2 regions of the Clostridium celatum genome follow, and region 1 is predicted to be linked to the other one. Evidence: predicted binding sites of a transcription regulator. Region 1 holds the regulator's gene; the other holds the start of a gene.
What was found. The regulator LexA, encoded in region 1, represses DNA repair genes until DNA is damaged. The targets are predictions, from matches to a motif close to CNAACANNTGTTNG.

Region 1 (9,231 bases):
CGCAAGAATTTTTAATACTGAAAGTGCATTAGTTAGACCTCATTTTGTTAATGGTACTCATGCAATTGGTTGTGCGCTAATGGGCAATTTAAGAACTGGGGATACAATGGTATGTATTACTGGTGCACCTTATGACACACTGCATAATATTATAGGAATAAGTGGTAAAGAAAATATAGGTTCTTTAAAAGAATATGGTGTTAATTATAAGCAAGTAGATTTAAAAAATGGTACATTCGATACTGAAAAAATTATAGAAGTTTTAAAAGAAGACCATAGTATAAAATTAGTACATATACAAAGAAGTACTGGATATGGATGGAGAAAATCTTTCCTAGTATCAGAAATAGGAGAAATCATTTCTGTAATTAAAGGGATAAGAGAAGATGTTTGTATATTTGTAGATAATTGTTATGGTGAATTAATAGATACTATAGAGCCAACAGATGTTGGAGCAGACTTAGTTGCAGGTTCTTTAATTAAAAACTTAGGTGGTGGTATTGCACCTACTGGAGGATATATAGCAGGAAAAACTAAATATGTTGAGCAAGCAGCATTTAGATTAACTACACCTGGAATAGGAGGGGAGTGTGGATCAACATTTGGTGTAATGAGACAATTATATCAAGGATTATTTTTAGCCCCACATATAGTTATGGAAGCATTAAAAGGGGCAGTTTTTTGTGCTAGAGTAATGGAGCTTGCTGGCTATGAAGTTTTACCTAAGTATGATGATAAAAGAAGTGATATAATTCAAGCTATTAAATTTGGAGATAGAGAAAAACTTATTAAATTCTGTAAGGGAATACAAAAGGGTTCTCCAATAGATTCATTTGTTGAATGTGAACCATGGGCAATGCCGGGGTATAATGATGAAGTTATAATGGCAGCAGGTGCTTTTATTCAAGGATCATCAATTGAATTATCTGCTGATGCACCTATAAGGGAGCCATATATTGCATATCTTCAAGGTGGTCTTACATTTGATCATGCTAAAATAGGTACATTAATATCTTTAAATAGTATAATTTAAATTATAAAAAGGTCGTATAAAATGGTACGACCTTTTTTGTTATTTTATATCAGAGTTTATAGTATTATCTATAGGTGGTTCAGAAACTACATTAGTAAAATCATCATTTTTTAAATCTTTGGGAGAGTCATCGCTTTTAAACTCTAAGGTATCTTCAATGTTATTAAAATTATTGGAATTATCGAATAATTCTAATTGATCTATATCAAAATCAGTATCAATAAGATTATCTAAAGTAATCTCATTATTACTAACATCATTAATATCAGTATTATTAACGTCAGTAGTAACCTCCATTATATCAGATGAAGTATTTTCTAAAAGATAATCGTAATTATTAGGAATAATAAATAGTGATTTACATCCATTATTAGTATCTGAGATTAATTCTAAAATAATATTTAATAAATCTTCAGAAGATAATATTGCATTTGCAAATGAGAGTGCATATAAATTTAAATTAAAACCTATAACAGATATAATAATTAAAGGAATAAGAGAAAATATTAAAAATGGGGTTATAAGACTAAGAAAAAGCCTAAAACTATTAATTTCTTCTGTTAATTCGCTAGTTAATAATCTATTTTTATTGAAAAAGATAAGTTTATTTACTTTATTTTTAAAAGGATTCTTATAAAAAAGTGAATGAATAAATTCATGAGGGATTTGTATTAAATAAAAAATTAAGAAATATAAAATAGCAAAGGATAGCAAATATATTTTTAATTCAGAAACTGAAGAAACATTAAAGTATATTGAATAGCCAAAACCAAATCCATAAAATAAGATAAACATTATTCTAACTAAAAGTCGTAAATTTAAATATTTATCTCTATTAAAAAACTCAATTGGACATATTATATTAGCATTATCAAAATCATATTTGTTTTTAAAAAAATGACCAATAGATATTTTCATTGAATTACACCTCGTTTTTAAAGATTAATAAAAAAGAATCATACAATAAAGTATGACTCCTTAAGTATTAATATGTCCTAAATAATCCAACTAATTTACCTAAAATAATACAATTATCAACTATGATAGCATCCATATTATCATTTTCAGGTTGAAGTCTAATATGTCCATCTTCACGATAAAATCGTTTTAAAGTAGCTTCATTTTCTATTAATGCAACTACAATATCGCCATTACGAGCTGTTTGACATTTTTCAATTATAGCTAAATCTCCATCAAAGATTCCTGCATTGATCATACTATTACCACTTATATTAAGCATAAATAATTCGTCGTTATGCTTGATATAATTTAAAGGAAGTGGAAAAATATCTTCAACATTTTCATTAGCTAAAATAGGAATACCAGCAGTTACCTTTCCTATTATAGGAACATTAACCATTTCTTTTTTTATTGAATTATCTATTATTTCTAAAGCTCTAGGCTTTGTTGGATCTCTTCTTATTAAACCCTTACCTTCTAGTCGTTTAAGATGACCATGAACAGATGACGTGGATTTTAACCCAACAGCTTCACATATTTCTCTGACAGAAGGTGGGTATCCTTTGTTATCGGTGTAAGTTTTTAAAAATTCATAAATTTCATTTTGCTTATTATTTACTTCACGCATTAGTAACACCTCACTTATTTGAGATAATTATAACATACCTAATTAGTAATATCAAACTTATGTTCTTAAAATTTAAAAAAAATGTAAAAAATTTATCTTGTAAAAATATGAATAAACTGATAGAATAAAAAAGTTAAAAACTTTTAGGTGGTGATTATATGACAAATAAATATACTGAGGATGATTATTGTGATATATACTCAAAAAAAATTTGTGATAATTGTGGAAAGTGTTTAGAGGAAAATGGGGTTGACATAAGAGCAATAAATATTGATGATATTGCTAAAACAGTTGAAGAAAACTCATTTATAGAAGATGAATTAAAAAAAGCTCTAGAATTATTAAATGAAGAAAATAGAGAAGAGGATATAGAAGAAGAGATAGATATAGATATTCAATCTGAATTAGAAGAAGATTACATAGATGCTTTTGATAACATTGTTTACTTAGATGAAATTGGAGTAGAAGAGGATTCTGAACTAGATGAATTGACAGAAGAAATATATCCAGGAATAAGAAAATTAAAAAGAAACAAATAATAAAAATAAAAGAAACATAGTTATAAATTATGTTTCTTTTATTTTTGTCTTATTATTTTAATAAATTAATAAAAAAATGCTAAAAATACGAGTGTTGAACATATGTTCTTAATAGTGTGTTTATCATATATTAGCTAAAGGATTAGAGTTTATAGCATCTCTAAGTGCATCATCATCAACATGAGTATAAATTTGAGTTGTTGAAATATTTTCATGACCAAGTATACTTTGTAAGCTTCTAATATCTACATTGCCATGTTTATACATTAATGTAGCTGCTGTATGTCTTAGTTTATGAGGAGTATATTTATCATTTAATAATCCAGCATCTTTTATATGTTTTTTTACAAGTAATTCAACAGTTCTTTTATTTATAGGCTTTCCTCTAGAAGAAAGGAATAAGAAAGCTTTGTCTTCTGTAGTTGATTTATCTTCATTTCTAATTGATATATACTTATTTATAGATGTTATACATGCGTTATTTAAATATACTGTACGTTCTTTATTTCCTTTCCCAATAATATTTAGTGTATCTCCTTTAATTTTATCAATTTTAATAGAGCATAGTTCAGATAAACGCAAACCACAATTTAAAAATAATGTTAAAATACAATAATCTCTATAATAGTTAGTATTATTTACATCTAATGAAGTTAACAAGTGTATACTTTCATCTAAGTTAAGATATACAGGGTTTCTTTTGCTTATCTTAGGTGACTCTAATTCAAGTGCTGGATTAATAGAAATTATCTTGGCTTTACCATATAAAAAGTTAAAAAAGGATTTTAAAGTAGCAACTTTTCTTGCTCTAGCATAGGAACTATTATTTCTTTGCTTTTCAACAAAAGATAAAAATGCATATAAATCAGTTAAAGTAATATCTTTAACAATATTCTCATTTATATCGGATATTATGATTTCTTCAAATTCAATATCTTTAGAAGTTTCAATACCTTTATATACTTTCAAGAATCTAAAGAATAGACAAAGATCTAGTTTATAAGCATTAACAGTATTTATAGATTTACCTTTAATAGTAGATAAATAATTAAGAAAATCTAATAGTATTACGGGAAGAGTAGAATCAGCTTTTATATCTATACCAAATTGATTAAAAGCTTGAAACTTTTCATCAGTATTTAATATTAATGCACTTTTATCTATATTTAATTTGTTAATTGTATTAGATTTATTAGCATTTTTAGCTTTTATTAATGATCTATTTAAACCTAGTTCTTTTAGCCATATTTGTATGGTTCTAACTCCAACTTTATAAATAGTAGCTAATTGACTTGAGGTTAGATTATGAATTTCAACTAATATATATAAATCCGTTATTATATATTCATATCCACGATTTATACCAAGTTCAGCAAAATTATTTTTTATGATATTAATTTTTTCAATATCAACAGCAGTTAGCTTTATAGATAATAGAGATTTTACTTCAGATGAGTATTCATAGTTCTTATATTTAAAAGTTTTTGTTCTACCTATAGCCAAAAATATTCCCCCTTAAAAATATAGATAAAATAGCATAATATATACACGAAATTTTAGAAATGTATATTTAGCGAAATTTTAATAACGAAAAAATAGTGCCTTTCTTTAGTAATATTTAATATATTATAGTTTAAATATTACTAAAGAAAGATATTTTTAAACTTATTTTTCAATTTCAATTATGTTTTTAATAAGTGATTCTTTAATAAGCTCAGATTTAGAAAAACCTTTTCTAAAATAACGAATTTGTTTATATTTTTCATTATTCATTTCAAAATCTAATATATCAATTCTATCTCCAATATAAAAAATAGGTTCTTTTTGACCTTTTATATTAATTTGAATTTTCATTAATTTCCTCCTATGTTATGTAATAAATGTATATTTATATTATACAATATATATTAACAAATAAACAATAAAAAAAGGAAAAGCTTATTTTGCTTTTCCTTTTTTTATTGTTTATTTAAATATACCAAATGGCTTTCCAACTGGTAAAAATACTTTTCCAAAGTGCTTATTTAATACTGCTGCTGCAGAACCATAGAATGACATTAAAGCAATTAATAATTCTGACCAAGCTGCTAAAGAATGAGAAATTTCAGGCATTATACCAAATGCGTTTAGTGATAAGCCTAAGAATAAACAATCAATTAAAACAAATATTGTAAATAATACTTTATGAGTTTCCATAGCTCCTATAGTCATGTAAAGTGAGAATATTAGATATGCTAAAAATGCAAATCCTAATTGCTTGCTATCAGCTGCTAAAGCTAATTTTTCTCCAAAAACACCATTTTGAATTAGCCAAGTAAAGCCCATTGAATACCAGAAGAATGCAAAAGCACCAAATGCTGTAGCACCAAATGTATTATCATGTTTAAAATCATTAATACAAGCAAATAATTGAGCAGTAGCTCCTAAGAATATTGCCCAAGGAAAAACTAATGATACTCCACTTGTTAATCCTAATTTTTGAGAAGATGCTACAAGTGTAATTACAGCAAGTCCAAATAATCCTAATGCAGATGGATCTGCAGTTACAATTTTAATCTTTTGTGTATTTTCCATAATTTCCTCCTAAAAAGTTAATCTAATAATTTCGACTTTTAAAGGTTAACAGAAAGTAAATAACTTGTCAATTATTTTTGACTGTTAAATTCTTTGATTTTTAAATCTAAATTTTCTAAATATTCTTGTCTTTCATATTTAAACATTAACTCTTCTTCTAAAGTATTTTTTTCTTTATCTAGCTCGCTTAGAAGACCATAATTGCTAGCATTTTTGCTCATCTCTTCTTCTATTGATGATATTGCAATTTCAAGCTTTTCAATATCATCGTAGATAGTTTCGAATTCTTTTTGTTCTTTAAATGTAAATTTAGGTCTTGTATCTTTATTTTTTATATATTCTTTTTTCTTTTTTTCCTTTGAAGAATTAGTATCGGCTTTATTACTATTAGAATCTTCAATCTCTTTATAAATTAAAAAGTCACTATAATTACCATTATATATAGAAATATTCCCATTATCGAAAGCAAATATTTTATTACAAATTCTATCTAAAAAGTATCTATCATGTGATACAACAATTACTATTCCAACAAACTCATCTATAAAATCTTCTAAAATTTTAAGCGTTTCAATATCTAAATCATTAGTAGGCTCATCTAAGATTAATACATTAGGTGATTCCATTAATATTCTTAAAAGATGCAGACGTCTACGTTCACCTCCAGAGAGTTTTTCTATAGGTGTATATTGTTTTGTTCCATCAAATAAGAAACGTTCTGCTAACTGAGAAGCTGAAATTTTTATACCACTATCAGTTGGTATCCACTCTCCTCCTTCTTTAATATAATCTATAGCTCTCATAGATAAATCCATATGAGAATCATCTTGTGTAAATGATTTAATTTTTACAGTGTCACCTATTATTACATCACCATTATCATTTTTTAAATCACCTGTTATTATATTTAATAAGGTTGTTTTCCCTACACCATTTCTACCAATAATACCAATTCTATCTTCTTTTAAAAAAGTATAATTGAAATTATTTATAATATTTTTATTATTAAAAGATTTGCATATATCAATAAGTTCAATTGTTTTTTTACCAAGTCTTGATCCGATGAAAGGCATATCAATCTTTGGTCTCTCTTCTATATATTCTTTGCTTACTAACTCATCAAATCTTTGTAATCTAGCTTTTTGCTTAGTTGTTCTAGCTTTAGCCCCTCTTCTTACCCATTGCAATTCTTTTGCTATAAGTTTTTGTCTTTTTTCTTCCATTGATTGTTCAAGTTCTATTCTCTCAACTTTTTTTTCTAAGTATGTTGTATAATTTCCAGTATAGGAATATAATTTTCCTCTATCTAATTCAAGAATTTTATTACTAACTCTATCTAAGAAGTATCTATCATGAGTTATCATTAATAAAGAGATATTTTTAGAGTTTAAATACTCCTCTAACCACTCTATTGATTCAGAATCAAGATGATTTGTAGGCTCATCTAAAACTAATAAATCACAAGGTTTTATTAAAGCACCAGCTAAGAATACTCTCTTTTTTTGACCACCAGAAAGTTTTCCCATCTTCATTGAATAATCAGATATTCCTAATTTATTTAAAATAGTCTTTGCTTCACTTTCTAAAGACCATAAATTTAAAGAGTCTATCTTATCTTGAAGTTTAATTAATTTATCATTTATATCAGCATCAAATTCATGGTTGTTTAAATAGTCTACTAATGACTCATATTCTTTTAATAGTTTCATTTCTAAACTATCACCATTAAATATTTGATCTATTATAGTAGAATTCTCATCAAACTTTGTATCTTGACCAAGATATTCTATTCGTACATCTTTACCTTTTGTTATATTTCCGTTGAAAAATTCATCTCTTCCAGTTATTATTTTTAATAATGTTGATTTACCGGAACCATTTAACCCAATTAATCCTATTTTATCCCCAGTATTAATTCCCAAAGAAATATTATCTAAAAGAATTGTTTCACTATAAGATTTTGATATGTTTTCAAGTGTTATTAAGTTCATAATTTTCTCCTTTGCTAACTTCTATATGACTAAAGCTTCATTGAATAATTTTAACATCAAAATTATTATATTGCAAAAAAAAGAAGCCTTAAGGCTTCTTTTATGCTAATGTTAATAAGGCATTTTGTATTTTTATTAATTCATCATTTTTATTAATCCACCAATCTCTACTCCAGATAAAAATTATATTAGAACAAGCACTCCTCAAAGTGAGAAGATTTATTAAATCATTTTTTGTAAATGAATTAATGGGATTTATATATATGATTATACTTTTAGATTCATTAGAATTTTGTTTAATTTCTATTAAATTATTATTTATTGTAATTAAATAATTAAAAGGTTTTAATAACTTAATTATTTCATTTAAAATTTTATTATTTGATATATTTAGGTTATTATTAGCATCTTTAGGTATAAAGGATTTAATATTTGAATCCTTTAAAATAAGATCAAAATTAGTAAAATAGTTTTTTTTGTTATTAATAACAGGTTCTTCTTTTAATATATAAATAGGATGTATAATATTGATAATTTTTTTTATATTATTTATAGGGTGTATTTTAGAAATTTTTATAGGTAAATTCCTTGTAATTTTGTTTGAAATTATATTGCTATACAATGGTTTGGGTGCTAATAAGCTAAATGTATTCATTAATAATGTTTTAAATGATTTTATACCATAATCTAATGAATTTAAATAATTATTAATATTATTATAGTTATTTAAAATTTTACTGTTTTTTAATTCTATCTCATAAATGGATTTATAAAAAAAGAATTCAGGTATAAATGATATAAGCTTTTTTAAAGAATCTTTATTAGGATAATATTTATAAAAATCTTCTAAAATGCTTAATTCTAATTTACTAATACTACTTACTTTCTGTTCTATTTTTAAATAATTATCATATGCCACTAATAAATTTTTAAGTTCTGCAATATAGGATTGCAATTCATCATCTTGTAATATATATTTTTTTATATTATCAAAAATATCTTCATTAAAAATTTCTTTTATGAAAGAAAATGAATTTACATATAAGTTTAAATTATCTATATTCTCCATATATTGATTGTAAATACATTCTTCTTTTTCTTTATATTCATTTAAAAGTTTTAGTTTTTCTATTTTGACTTTTTTTCTATTAAATAAATATCTAAAATTAAACTTTGAATGGGTATTGATTTTATTTAATAAGTGACTATTATGTTTTGAATTTACCTCTTTAGCTATATCTTTAAGAGTTTCCATGTCGTAGTTTTTATAATATATAGATTTATTTATAAAATCAGTTGTATACTCATTAAAAAATATAGGTGGTATAAATGCATATGAGTTATTTAATATACTACTTAATTTAGTTATAGCAGAATGGATAGTTTTTTCATCAATTTTAGAATTTAAACTTTTAAATCTAGAAGAATTTTCATATTTTTTGTATTTAATAAAAGTATCTATTAAGTTATCTTTTAATAAATTAGTAGTCGAAGTTATAATTGAAT
Region 2 (10,063 bases), on a different contig from region 1:
AAAATGAATACAGCATTTTAGTATTAACCGTATTTCTAGGTGCAACTAATCTATTTCTATTACCACTCAAAAAATCACTCCTCTTTTTTTAAAGATTGTATACATAATTTTATCAAATTTTAGATATTATGTCTAATTATTAAAAGTTTAATATTAAAAAGCACCTTAAATCATTAATATGAATACAATATATTAAAGTACAAATGATAGGAGATGAGTAACATGTCTCGAAAATGTTGTAGAAGAAACTGCTGTTGCCAAAACAATTGCTGTTGTCAAAATAACTGTTGTTGCCCTAGCAATTGCTGCGGTCAAAATAATTGCGGATGTGGTTACGGTGGCTATGGTAATTGCGGAGGATTCGGTGGCTATGGTAATTGCGGAGGATTCGGCGGCTACGGTGGTTGCGGTGGCGGCTGGTGGTGGATAATAATATTATTATTCTTTTGCGGAGGCTGCTGGTAATCTAGACTTTAGTGCATCAAAAGTGTATCAAATTTTTGATGCACTTTTTTTGATTAACTTTTTATAAATAGAATTTAATTAAAAGGGAAAAATAATTTAGAACTATCATTTAGAGGTGATATATATGATAAAAGTAAAAACTATACTATTAACTTTAATCACAGTTCTATTTTTATTTCAAACTCCTTACGCAGAACCTATTAATGAAAATGATCAAAATTCCGAATCCATTAATGAGAATAATAAAGATTATAAAAAATTAGAAGATTTAAAAAGAGAATTAAAAGAAGAAAGAAAAGTTATTGATCAACAAAGACTAGAGCAGATTAAATTAAAAGAATTAGAAAAAAATAAAGATAAAAATGACACAGAAGTTACACCAGACACTACAAATAGCAAAGAAAATAAAACTCCTAAAAAAGCACAGGATAACATTGTTCCAAGCTTAATTGTACGTTTACGCGGAAAACATTCTACAAAATATTTATGCGAATACAACTTTACTGTAAAGAATAACAATACAGAAAATTCAGTAAGTAATGTAATAATTGAAGATTATGATACCTTACTAAAAAAACCTTCTTTAAAAGTACGTCCAGGTGAAACTATTAATCTTGAATTTTCTAGAAAACCTGAAAAATTAACTACATACATATATGGCGAAAATAATAATGAAGAAATTTCATTAAAAAAAGGTTCTTTTAAAGTTCCTACTCTTGATAAAAAAATAATACTAATAATAGAAGGTACATATGATAATGGTTATGTTAAATATGCCATTGTTTTAGATATAAGAAATTAGTATAAAATGATTATTTTAATATCTTACTACATAAAATATAGCTATAATTAGGAGGAATTAATAATGCAAAATAATATCTATAACTCAAATATTGAATATACTTCTGAAGGAGAAGTTCCAGAAAAGGATAAAAATACAACTGATGAATCAGTAGAAAAAAAGGAAGATGCTAAACTTAAAGAAATAAAAGAACTTGGAACATTAAACTCTAGTGGTGATGATCAAAGTATTCAAATACTACCTATAATAGGTCAAATAGAAGGTCATGTTGTGTCACCACCTCAAACTAAATCAACAAAATACGAACATATAATACCTCAATTGATATCAATGCAACAAAATGATAAGGTAAAAGGAATATTAATAGTATTAAATACAGTGGGCGGAGATGTTGAAGCTGGCTTGGCTATCGCTGAAATGATAAATTCAATTTCTAAACCTACTGTTTCAATTGTCATAGGTGGTGGTCATTCTATAGGTGTTCCATTAGCAACCTCTGCTGACTTTTCATTTATTACACCTTCAGCTACTATGATAGTTCACCCTGTTCGTATGAATGGATTTGTTATAGGTGTAGCTCAAACATTCCATTATTTCAAAAAGATGCAAGAAAGAATAAATAATTTTGTTGTTAGAACATCTAAAATAGATAAAGATGAATTAGAAAGAATGATGTTGCGTTCAGATGAACTATTAAACGATATGGGTACTATGTTAATAGGAGAACAGGCTGTTGAATGTGGTTTAATAAATCAAGTTGGTGGTATAAAAGATGCATTAGATAAACTTGACGAATTAATAAATAATGCAGATAATAAAAATAACTAGAAATTCCCTCTGGGAGTTTCTTTTTATTTGTAAATTATATTAAAATAGTACTATACTATGATTATACTATAATTTCCAATTATATTTTTACAAAAGGAGGTAGATAAAATGGCAACTCAAAAGAAGAAAAGAAAGAATAAGCCCAAGCAGTCTTCTTTCGAAATGCAGGGAGATATTAAGGCCATATTATTAATTTCTATAGGTATTATATTAGCATTTTCAACATATACAAACATTGCTGGTATTTTATCCATTCTTACACGAAAAATTCTTTACTCACTTATAGGTATAATTATTTATGCAATACCTATTTTCTTAATTTGTCTTGGTATTAATACTATAAAATCAAAGGGGAAAGCAACTTATTCAAGAAAGTTTTTTAGCCTTTCAATATTTTTTATAGTTGTTTGGCTTTTGTGTAGCACGATAAATATTAATCAAGCTGTTAGTGACCTAGAAACTATAAACTTTGCTAATACATTAAAAAAAATATCATTTTATACAAGTACATCTTTACATGGTGGAATTTTAGCTTATTTAATAACTTATCCACTCTATAAACTAACTGGGTTTATTGGTAGCTATATTGTTTATATAACTTTAATTTTAATTTGTATTATATTATTCTTAGATATTACTTTATATGATATATATATAAAATTCAAAAACGTTACTAGTCTACTAAAGGATAATTTTACAAACCCTAAACCAAGTAAAAAATTATCAAAATCTAAAGTAAAAAAAGAAAAGAATATCTCTTCAGAATTAGATGATAGTGAAGAATGTAATTATATTAATGATATAAATAATAAAATTGAAATACTGGACTTTATGAAAAATTCTAATTTAGAAACTTTTTCAAATTTTCAAGATATAAATGCAGATGATTATTTTGAAGAGAAAAATAGTAATAATTCTTCCTTTTCCACTAATACTACGCTTTATGAAACAAAAAATATAGTAAATAAAGAAGTGGTAAATAAAGAAATTGAAGATAACTTAAATTCTTTAGAAAAAACTACAGAAAAGAAATATATTTTCCCAGATGTAGATTTACTTAACATAAATTCAAAACTTCAATTAAAAAATGAGGATAAAAAAGATTTAATAGATAGTGCTAATAAACTTGAGGAAACACTTTCTAATTTTGGAGTAGATGCTAAAGTTATTCAAGTAACAAAAGGTCCTTCAGTTACTAGATTCGAACTACAACCTAGTCCAGGTGTTAAAGTTTCTAAAATTGTTAATTTACAAGATGATATTGCTTTAGGACTAGCTGCAAATGGTGTAAGAATAGAAGCTCCCATCCCTGGGAAAGCGGCAATAGGTATAGAGGTTCCAAATAAGAAACAAGCCCCTGTGTTTTTAAGAGAAGTTTTAGATTCAAAAGAATTTACAGATACTGATAAAACATTAGCATTTGCACTTGGAAAAGATATTACTGGAAAATGTATTGTTGGTGATTTAAGCAAAATGCCTCATATGCTAATTGCAGGTGCTACAGGCTCAGGTAAATCGGTATGTATTAACACTTTAATAATAAGTTTATTATATAAGTACTCTCCAAAAGATGTTAAGCTTCTAATGATAGACCCTAAAGTTGTTGAGTTAAGTGTATATAACGGTATACCTCATCTTCTTATTCCAGTTGTTACTGATCCAAAAAAAGCAGCTGGTGCTTTAAATTGGGCAGTAAATGAAATGAATAAGAGATATAATTTATTTTCGCAAATGAAAGTTAAAAACATTGAATCCTATAATAACTTATATAAAAAAGGAGAAATAGATGAAAAGCTTCCTTATGTTGTAATGATTGTGGACGAGCTTGCTGATTTAATGATGGCCTGTCCTAATGATGTTGAAGATTATATATGTAGATTAGCACAAATGGCTAGAGCAGCAGGAATGCATTTAATTATAGCAACTCAAAGACCATCTGTTGATGTTATTACAGGGGTTATAAAAGCTAATATTCCATCTAGAATTTCATTTGCTGTTTCATCAGGAATTGATTCTAGAACAATTTTAGATCAAACTGGTGCTGAAAAATTATTAGGAAGAGGGGATATGCTATATAATCCTATAGGAGAAAATAAACCATTAAGAGTGCAAGGCTCATTTATTTCTGAAGAGGAAGTAGAAAATGTTGTAGATTTCATAAAATCATCATATGAAGAGGTTAACTATTCAAATGATATAATAGACCATATTAATAATGAAAATACCACAGAAGTCGCATCAGATAGTGAATCTGATGAACTATTAGACGAAGCTATTAAAATTGTAGTAGAATATCAACAAGCATCTACTTCATTTATTCAAAGAAAATTAAGAGTAGGATTTAATAGAGCTTCTAGAATAATGGAGGACTTAGAAGAGCGTGGAATTATTTCAGAAAAAGATGGAAGCAAACCAAGACAGGTATTAGTAAGTAAAGAAGAGCTTTATAGTAGAGATTAATATAAAATACTTGTAAATATTCTTATGTTAAATTAAAATAATAATTATTATTATATACACTTAGGAGGAAAATATTTTGAATAAATATAAAGTTGGAATGGTTAGTTTAGGCTGTGATAAAAACAGAGTAGACTCAGAACTTATATTAGGAACAATCAATAAATTTTATGAAATAACTAATAATGCTAAAGAAGCAGATATAATTATTGTAAATACATGTGGATTTATAGAAAGTGCAAAACAAGAATCTATAGATACTATTCTAGAAATGGCTGAATATAAAAATAAATATAACTGTAAAATGCTTATTGCAACTGGTTGCCTTACGCAAAGATACGGAGATGAGTTGTTAGAATTAATTCCTGAAATAGATATACTTATGGGAGTTAATGACTATATGAAACTACACAAATTAATATTAGATTTCATTAAAACTCAAAGAAGAGTATCATCAACATCTTATACTGATGAAGGAATCAATGAAGGTGAAAGAATTCTTACTACTAAAACTCATACAGCATATGTTAGAATAGCAGAAGGATGTAATAACTTTTGTACTTACTGTATAATCCCTAAAATAAGAGGTAAATTTAGAAGCAGAACAAAAGAAAGTATCTTAAATGAAGTAAAGAAGTTAGTAGACTTTGGCGTAAAAGAAATTATACTTATAGCTCAAGATTTAACTAATTATGGTGTAGATATCTACAATAAAAAAAATCTACATGAATTAATTAGAGAAATCTCAGAAGTTGAAGGGATAGAATGGATTAGACTACTTTATTGCTATCCAGAAGAAATTACAGATGAGTTGATTGAAGAAATTGCTACTAATAAAAAAGTAGTTAAATACTTAGATTTACCTATTCAACATATAAGTACAAAAATCTTAAGACAAATGGCTAGAAAAACTAATAAAGACACTATAATAAACAAGATTGAATTATTAAGAAAAAAAGTTCCAGGAATTGCTTTAAGAACTTCTCTTATAGTTGGATTCCCAGGTGAAACAGAGGAAGATTTCAACGAATTAAAAGAATTCTTAACTGATTATAAATTAGAAAACGTTGGTGTATTTGCATATTCACAAGAAGAGGGAACTCCAGCAGCAAAAATGGATAATCAAGTTGAAGATGATGTAAAAGAACAAAGAAAAGAAATATTAATGCAAATCCAAAGAAAAATCGTAAAAGAACAAAACAAATTGAAAATCGACAATATTTATGATACTATTATAGATGGAAATAATGGAGAATATTACATTGGAAGAAATTATGAAATGTCTCCTGAAATTGATGGTATTATATTTATTAAAAAGAATACTAATTTAAAAATAGGCGATATAGTTAAAGTTAAAATAACCGATGTAATGGACTACGATTTAATAGGAGATGTTTTTAATGAATTTAGCAAATAAATTAACGATGCTTAGAATAATTTTAGTTCCTATATTTCTAATATTCATTGTAGTAAAAGGCATACCATATGGTTCAATTATTGCTACATTGATATTTATTATAGCATCACTAACTGATCAATTAGATGGATATATAGCTAGAAGTAGAAATGAAATAACTAATTTCGGAAAATTTATGGATCCTCTAGCTGATAAATTATTAGTAACAGCGGCACTAATTTCATTGGTTGAATTTAACCTAATTCCAGGATGGGCAACTGTAGTAATAATAGCTAGAGAATTTGCAGTATCAGGACTTAGAACTTTAGCAGCTTCTGAAGGAAAAGTAATCGCTGCAAGCTGGTGGGGAAAAATTAAAACAGTTACGCAAATAATAGCTATATTATTATTATTATTCCAAGTAAATATTGAATCTACAGCTTATTTAAGTAATATGGTTAATAATAATGAAATAGTTAAAACTTTCTTTGCTTATGCTCCTAAAATAGCACTAATAATTGCTGTTTTAATGACAATAGTGTCTGGCATAGATTATTTTGTTAAAAATAAGCATGTAATTTCAATGAAATAACAGATTAAAACATACAAATAATGGATATAATTATAAAAGTTCCTTCTAAATATTTTAGTTGGAACTTTTAGACTATAATGTGAATTAATATTATAATTTAATTTTTGTTGACTATATTACAATAATAATTTATAATCTTAACTATAAGAACAAATGTTCATAAAGAAGGGTGGTAATTTTATGACAAATATTGATGTAAATAAATTAAAAGCAATCGAAAATGCTATGAGTCAAATTGAAAAACAATTTGGTAAAGGTTCAATAATGAAATTAGGTGAACATAGCACGCTTAATATAGACTCAATTTCCACTGGTTGTCTTGATTTAGATATAGCACTAGGAATAGGTGGTGTTCCTAGAGGAAGAATAATTGAAATTTATGGTCCTGAAAGTTCTGGTAAAACAACAGTTGCTTTACATATAGCCGCAGAAGCACAAAAACTTGGTGGAGCTGTAGCCTTTGTTGATGCTGAACATGCTCTTGATCCTAGTTATGCTAGAAACCTTGGAGTAGATACTGAAAATCTTATTGTTTCACAACCTGATACAGGTGAACAAGGATTAGAAATAGCAGAAGCTCTTGTACGTTCTGGAGCAATTGATGTATTAGTTGTTGACTCTGTTGCTGCGTTAGTTCCTAGAGCTGAAATTGAAGGTGAAATGGGTGATTCTCATGTAGGACTTCAAGCAAGATTAATGTCACAAGCATTAAGAAAATTAACTGGTACTATTAATAAATCTAAATGTGTTGTTATATTTATAAATCAGTTAAGAGAAAAAGTTGGTGTAATGTTTGGAAATCCAGAAACTACAACTGGAGGAAGAGCACTTAAATTCTATTCATCTATAAGACTTGATGTTAGAAGAATTGATTCTATAAAACAAGCAGATGAAATTGTTGGAAATAGAACAAGAGTTAAGGTTATGAAAAATAAAGTAGCTCCTCCATTTAAACAAGCTGAATTTGATATCATGTATAATGAAGGTATTTCAAGAACAGGTAATATAGTCGATGTGGGCGTTAAAGAAAATATCGTTCAAAAAAGTGGTGCTTGGTTCTCTTATAATGATATAAGATTAGGACAAGGAAGAGAAAATGCAAAGCAATATCTTAAAGATAATCCTGAAATTGCTTTAGAAATAGAAAATAAAATCAGAGAAAAATATAACTTACCTTTAATGACTGCTCCTAAAGCAGTTAAGAAAGCTGATGAAAAATAATCTTTTTAAAAAATGATATGTAAAATACATATCATTTTTTATTTATCACACTCTAAGTAATCTTGACATAATTTTGTTTCTAAGGTAAAATAATAACAAATACTGGTTTATCATATTCATAGAATAGTGAGAATAATATGACACCTAGACGTTTTCTATTAGATTATAAATTAAATAGAGGTTTATGCGAGGAGGTGTTAGTTTGGATAGAATATTACCTATTATATTGGTTGATATTTTACTATTAGCAGTATTCGGTTATATCGTATACAAAGCTATACAAAAAGCCACAAAAAATAAGGTTTTACTTTTAGAAAAAGAAGCTGAAGATTTAGTTGAAAAAGCTAAAAAAGAAGCTGAAGCAACTAAGAAAGAGTCTATTTTAGAGGCAAAGGAAGAAGTTCACAAACTAAGAAATGATTTAGACAGAGATTCTCGTGAGAGAAGAAATGAAATTCAAAGGCTTGAAAGAAGAATTCTTCAAAGAGAGGAATCTTTAGACAAAAAGAGTGATCTTTTAGAAAAGAAAGAAGAAACTATCAATAAGAGATTGCAAGAAATTGATCAATTGGAAGAGAATGTTCAGCAGTTATTTACTAAAAGAAGAGAGGAATTGGAAAGAATTTCAACTTTAACTTCTGATGAAGCTAAAGAACTTCTATTAGGCGAAGTAAGAAAAGAAGTTTCTCATGATGCAGCTTTAATGATTAAAGAAATTGAATCAAAAGCAAAAGAAGAAGCTGATAAAAAAGCTAGAGAAATAATTACTACTGCTATTCAAAGATGTGCTGCAGATCATGTATCTGAATCAACAGTTCATGTTGTTGCATTACCAAATGATGAAATGAAAGGCAGAATTATTGGAAGAGAAGGAAGAAACATTAGAACACTCGAAACATTGACAGGAGTTGATTTAATAATTGATGATACTCCAGAGGCTGTTATTTTATCTAGCTTTGACCCTATTAGGAGAGAAGTAGCTAAAATAGCACTTGAAAAATTAATTGTAGATGGAAGAATACATCCAGCTAGAATTGAAGAAATGGTTGAAAGAGCCACAAGAGATGTTGAAAATGATATTAAAGAAGAAGGCGAACAAGCAACTCTAGAAACAGGAGTACATGGTTTACATCCTGAAATTATAAGACTTTTAGGAAGACTAAAATATAGAACTAGTTATGGTCAAAATGTTTTAAAACATTCTATTGAAGTAGCTTACTTGGCTGGATTAATGGCTTCTGAATTAGGTCTTGATGTAAATTTAGCTAAAAGAGCTGGATTATTACATGACATTGGTAAAGCTGTAGATCAAGAACAAGAAGGTCCTCACGCATTAATAGGTGGAGACTTAGCTAAAAAATATCATGAATCACCATTAATAGTTAATGCAATTGCTGCTCATCATGGTGATGTAGAAATGATGTCTTTAGAAGCCGTATTAGTTCAAGCAGCAGATGCAATATCAGCTGCTAGACCTGGCGCTAGAAGAGAAACACTAGAAGCTTATATTAAAAGACTAGAGAAACTTGAAGAAATTGCCAATTCTTATGAAGGCGTAGATAAGTCATATGCTATTCAAGCTGGAAGAGAAATAAGAATCATGGTTAAACCAGAACTATTAGACGATGCAGGTTCAATTGAATTAGCTCGTAATTTAGCTAAAAGTGTTGAAGAACAGTTAGAATATCCAGGGCAAATTAAAATAAATGTTATAAGAGAAATAAGAGCAGTGGATTTTGCTAAATAATAGAAAAATAAAAAAATACATTTCGTAGTAATACTAAATGTATTTTTTTATTTTTTTATTTTTTTATGAATTTTTTATTTTTTTTGTGAATTTTAGAAGGAATTTTTTTCTTTTTATAGAATATTAATATTATAAGAAATCATTTTCATTTTATGTAAACGATTTTAAATTTAGGAGGTAGAAATATAAATGGAAGTATTAAAAGTATCAACAAAGTCTAATCCAAATTCAGTCGCAGGAGCTTTAGCAGCTATAATAAAAGAAAAAAATATAGTTGAAATTCAAGCTGTAGGCGCTGGAGCAATTAATCAAGCAGTAAAGGCAATAGCAATAGCAAGAGGATTTGTTGCTCCAAGTGGTCGTGATATAGTATGCGTACCAGCTTTTACCGATATAGAAATTGATGGTGAAGAAAGAACTGCAATAAAATTAATAGTTCAACCAAGGTAATTTATAGATAAAAGTAAAATTAGCAAATTTTTATTCTATAAACATAATGTTTACTATTGAAATTTTTTTAAATCCATTATATAATGTAATCGTTAGATATATAAT

Region 2: the regulator LexA is predicted to act here: its motif matches at 6,687-6,700, upstream of recA (recombinase RecA).

What each region holds. Positions count from the first base shown of each region.
Region 1 is NZ_JAJKGM010000064.1:617-9,847, reverse strand. Features, by position in the region: gene LPC13_RS15980 (methionine gamma-lyase family protein) at 1-1,033, shown strand, start outside; gene LPC13_RS15975 (DUF3267 domain-containing protein) at 1,073-1,951, opposite strand; gene lexA (transcriptional repressor LexA) at 2,019-2,621, opposite strand; gene LPC13_RS15965 (hypothetical protein) at 2,780-3,160, shown strand; gene LPC13_RS15960 (tyrosine recombinase XerC) at 3,284-4,261, opposite strand; gene LPC13_RS15955 (hypothetical protein) at 4,826-5,014, opposite strand; gene LPC13_RS15950 (acetate uptake transporter) at 5,126-5,734, opposite strand; gene LPC13_RS15945 (ABC-F family ATP-binding cassette domain-containing protein) at 5,806-7,725, opposite strand; gene LPC13_RS15940 (hypothetical protein) at 7,826-9,231, opposite strand, start outside.
Region 2 is NZ_JAJKGM010000054.1:3,335-13,397, forward strand. Features, by position in the region: gene LPC13_RS15375 (PadR family transcriptional regulator) at 1-16, opposite strand, end outside; gene LPC13_RS15380 (hypothetical protein) at 223-465, shown strand; gene LPC13_RS15385 (hypothetical protein) at 590-1,267, shown strand; gene LPC13_RS15390 (ClpP family protease) at 1,331-2,095, shown strand; gene LPC13_RS15395 (DNA translocase FtsK) at 2,204-4,555, shown strand; gene rimO (30S ribosomal protein S12 methylthiotransferase RimO) at 4,632-5,969, shown strand; gene pgsA (CDP-diacylglycerol--glycerol-3-phosphate 3-phosphatidyltransferase) at 5,953-6,540, shown strand; gene recA (recombinase RecA) at 6,721-7,761, shown strand; gene rny (ribonuclease Y) at 7,946-9,508, shown strand; gene LPC13_RS15420 (stage V sporulation protein S) at 9,698-9,958, shown strand.